Regions from separate parts of the Chryseobacterium gotjawalense genome, predicted to be linked through region 2. Evidence: riboswitches for the same ligand, from Rfam matches in the RefSeq annotation. Region 2 holds a riboswitch; the other holds the start of a gene.

Region 1 (2,206 bases), 210 kb from region 2:
ATCGTGACCATGAATGGATTTTATTTCGTGATAGTAAGTATTTGATTTTGACTCGTGTAAAAATTCATAACATTTTTGCATTTCAAAAGCAGGAAAAAACAAATCGGAATCGACAGCGATGAGATGAATATTGGCTGTAATTTCCTTTAGTTTTTTTTCATCTGTATTAATGGTCATCAGCAGATGATTCATTAACCGATAAGCATTTAGACTAAATCTTTCGTTTAATTTTTCACCGTGGAAATTGAGCCAATCGTGGGATTTAAGAATCTGCTTTTCTGCATGCATTTCATTTTTAAATCTTTCATTTAAAGATGCCGGCGTCCGGTAACACAACATGGCGTGGATTCTGGCTTTTTGCAAAGGTCGATCAGGCTGATTCAATAAAAATTGCTGAACCAAACACTGCGCATGCAACCAGTCGGCGGTTTTATAATCACACGCAACCGGAATGAAATTTTCGGCCAAGTTGGGTTTTAATGCTAACATTTCCCAACCGATCGCACCGCCTAAGGATCCTCCAATTAAAGTATGAAGTCTGGAAATATTTAAAAATGATAAACCTTTAAGGAAAATAGCGGCAATATCTTTTGGTGTAAAATTCTGCTCATTTTCAACTAAATTTCCGTCGAATCCATTTCCTGGAATATTAAAACAGATGACAGAATAAATATTCGTATCAATAATTTTATCCACTCCGATTAAAGAATTCCACCAACCATTTTCACCGGCAACATTAGAATTTCCGGTTAAAGCATGGTTGACTAAAACGATTGGGGCAGAATATAAATCTTTACCAAATAATTGATACGACAAATCGACATCAAGGATTTTTCCTGATACTAACTGGTGGTTTTTGAGTTTGAGATGTTGTAGCGAAGTTTTCAATTTTTCTTAAAATTAAAATTGAAAATGCTACCTGAGAAAGGTAAAATAGGATTCTGTTATCTCTTCCCAAATCGGGATAGAATGTAGCACCTTCTCCGTTTCCGAAGGGTTGCCAAGGTTTCATCGAGTCTAATCTCTCCACCTTTCTTAATAACATTTTCAAATATGTAAATGAACTTATTTCAGTGCAAAGGAAAGCATTAAAATATAACCTCACAAATTTTAGGAATCTATTTTATTCCTTAATTTCGCACCAGAAATTATTTTAGAAAGATGACGGAGAAAGAAAGAATGCTCGATGAGAACTGGAAAACGTGGGGACCTTACGTAAGTAACAGACAATGGGGGACGGTTCGGGAAGATTACAGCAATGATGGAAATGCCTGGGGATATACAACTTACAACCAGGCCATCAGCAGAGCTTATCGCTGGAGTGAAGACGGGATCGCAGGAATCTGTGACTCGAAGCAGCGCTTATGTTTTGCTTTTTCATTTTGGAACCGCAAAGACAAAATGATCAAAGAACGTTTCTTTGGATTGAGTAATCATGAAGGAAATCATGGCGAGGATTTAAAAGAACTCTACTATTATCTTGACAATACACCGACCCATTCCTATATGAAAATGGTGTATAAATATCCAATCAGGGAATTCCCTTACGACCATTTAATTGCAGAAAACGGAAGAAGATCTAAGCATGATCCGGAATTTGAGTTGATCGATACCGGAATATTTAATGACAATAATTACTTTGATTTATTCATTGAATATGCTAAAATAAATCATGATGATTATCTGATCCGTGTCACTGCAGTAAACCGGAGCGGTAACAAAGCACCGCTTGTTATTTTGCCAACCATCTGGTTTAGAAACAATTGGAACTGGGATTACGGCGATTATGAACCTCAGCTAAAATCTTCGGCGACTGGCGACATTGAGATTCATCATGAATCTTTACCCGTAATAAAACTATATTCCCGGGACCAAAATACAGAAGCCCTTTTTTGCAATAACGAAAGTAATCCGGCTAAAATTCATGGTGCGAGCAGTGAACCAAAATACTACAAAGACGGCATCAATAATTTTTTGATCCATAATGACAGAAATTCAGTAAATCCTGACCAAGCGGGAACTAAAGCCTGTTTCGTAATCGATACAGAAATTGAAGCCGGAGAAAGCAAAACATTCGATTTCCGATTGAGTCCGCATGATATGAAAAATGCTTTCTTTGACTTCGACGACGTTTTTAGTTTAAGAAAAAAAGAAGCCGACGAATATTACGAAGTAATCCAAAAAGAGATTACCGATGAAGAAGAAA
Region 2 (2,206 bases):
ACTCGGTAATCCCGGATAAAGTACCTTTTCTACTTTAGGATGATCTTCCAAATATTCAGCGATTGTTTGCGCATTACTCACCGTTCTTTCTAAGCGAAGCGACAATGTTTCTAACCCTTGCAACAAAAGGAAAGAATTGAACGGGGAAATCGTAGGACCGAAATCACGCATACCTTCAACCCTGGCTTTAATGACGAATGCGATATTTCCAAACTGAGAATCTACCCCAAAAACATCTGAAAATACCAAACCGTGATAACTTTCACAAGGTTCGGATAATTGCAGGAATTTTCCGTTGCCCCAATCGAAATTTCCTCCATCAATAATGATTCCACCAATAGAAGTTCCGTGGCCGCCGATCCATTTGGTAGCCGATTCTACTACGATATTGGCACCATGTTTCAGGGGTTGGAAAAGGTAACCGCCGGCTCCAAAAGTATTATCGACAATTAATGGAATACCGTGTTTTTTGGCAACTTCGGCAATCGCCTCAAAATCGGGGATATTTAAACTTGGATTTCCGATGGTTTCCAAGTAAATAGCTTTCGTACTTTCGTTAATCAACCGGTCGAAACTTTCCGGATGATTATTATCTGCAAAGCGCGTTTCTATTCCTAATTTTTTAAAAGAGACTTTGAACTGGTTATAACTTCCGCCGTACAAATAGGGAGAACTCACGAAATTGTCGCCGTTTTGAAGGATATTTGTCAAAGCTAAAAACTGTGCGGCATGACCGGAACTTGTTGCCAAAGCGGCAATACCGCCATGCAAAGCTGCCATTCTTTTTTCGAAAACATCGGTGGTTGGATTCATCAAACGGGTGTAGATATTCCCGAATTCTTTTAACCCAAAAAGATTGGCTGCATGTTCTGCATCATCAAAGGTATAACAGGCGGTTTGGTAGAGCGGAACAGCTCGTGAGTTGGTGGTTGGATCTACGGTTTGACCGGCGTGAACCTGTAAAGTTTCAAATTTTAAATTGCTCATATTTTAATTTATTTGTTTTAAATTTTGCAACTTATCCTTTGAAAATACTTGTCGAAAGAGCATAAAAAAGCTCTTTCGACAAATCAAAAGAGCTTAATATATAGAATTTATATTTTCTAAATTTTAATATCTGACTTATCTTTCCCGCGCTGGCGAGTTGAATTTTGCACCTTATTTATTTCTAAACAGGTTGCCAAAGTTTCAAAGGGTCAATTCCCTCCACTTTTCTGAATAAGTTGCGATTTTTTAAAGAACGATTAGAGTGCAAATCTATATAAATATTTTGAATCTCCAAAAAATGTCAGTTATATTTTACGTGTATTTTTTTAAGCTATTGATTTGTAAGTCGATTTAAATAGAAATGCTATTTTTTTATGATTTCGCTTTTTCTAAAGAAATCGGTGTTGTTATTTTATCGTTTAAATTCAAATTGTTGAGTTGGTACTCGCGGATTTCAGAATGATTGATTCAGATTAATTCTTCTCCGTTTATCAGGGATTTTTATCTAAGTACCTAATTATTAGACTTAAATTTATTCTTAACCCATTGTATTAAAGTTTGTTAAATCTTCTTTCGTTTGCAATGTTTAGATTAAATTTAGGGTAACTTAAAAACACCTATTATGATTGTAAAAGTACTTGAAGTAATTGCTACTTCAGAAATTAGTTTTGATGACGCTGTGAGAAATGCCGTAAAAGAAGTTTCCAGAACGATAAAAAACATCGACAGCGTTTATGTAAAAGACATGAAATGCCATGTGAAAGATGGCGAAATTTCAACTTACGGATGCGTTTGTAAGGTTTCTTTCAGGGTTGAATAATTAAAATATTTGGCAATGAAAAAACATCCGTTTTGTGGTTTCAAAATGGATGTTTTTTATTCTGAATCTATGATTTTGCGATTGATTTTAATTTTTCGTTCCCCAAGGCGCACCTGGTGCTTCAATCGTTTTAGTCAAATCAAATCGTACGGTGAACAAACGGTCGCTTCCGACTCTGCGAAGGTTATAAGTGAAGCTTTCACCATCAACAGTAAACCACCAAACGTTAGTAGCCGCTTTTGGTAACATTGCGGTGGTGTGTGCATCAGCAGGAAACATTTGAAGATTCTCCAGACCGACATTTGAACTTGTGCCACCATATTGCGTTACTTTTTCCGGTGTCCCGTCGGGATTGCGGTGATCGTGTTTTAAACTTAAAATTTTGTCGGGATTCATATG

The links. Region 2 has a riboswitch for S-adenosylmethionine ahead of QGN23_RS07080 (O-acetylhomoserine aminocarboxypropyltransferase/cysteine synthase family protein). Riboswitches for the same ligand answer to the same signal wherever they lie in the genome.
Region 1: it holds a riboswitch for S-adenosylmethionine, as region 2 does, so the genes downstream of both, QGN23_RS07935 (alpha/beta fold hydrolase) here and QGN23_RS07080 (O-acetylhomoserine aminocarboxypropyltransferase/cysteine synthase family protein) in region 2, are expected to answer to the same signal.

What each region holds. Positions count from the first base shown of each region.
Region 1 covers NZ_CP124855.1:1,742,339-1,744,544, forward strand. Annotated here, with positions in the region: gene QGN23_RS07935 (alpha/beta fold hydrolase) at 1-888, opposite strand, end outside; SAM riboswitch class I at 942-1,045, opposite strand; gene QGN23_RS07940 (MGH1-like glycoside hydrolase domain-containing protein) at 1,162-2,206, shown strand, end outside.
Region 2 covers NZ_CP124855.1:1,532,432-1,534,637, reverse strand. Annotated here, with positions in the region: gene QGN23_RS07080 (O-acetylhomoserine aminocarboxypropyltransferase/cysteine synthase family protein) at 1-987, opposite strand, end outside; SAM riboswitch class I at 1,120-1,225, opposite strand; gene QGN23_RS07075 (dodecin family protein) at 1,610-1,807, shown strand; gene QGN23_RS07070 (hypothetical protein) at 1,895-2,206, opposite strand, start outside.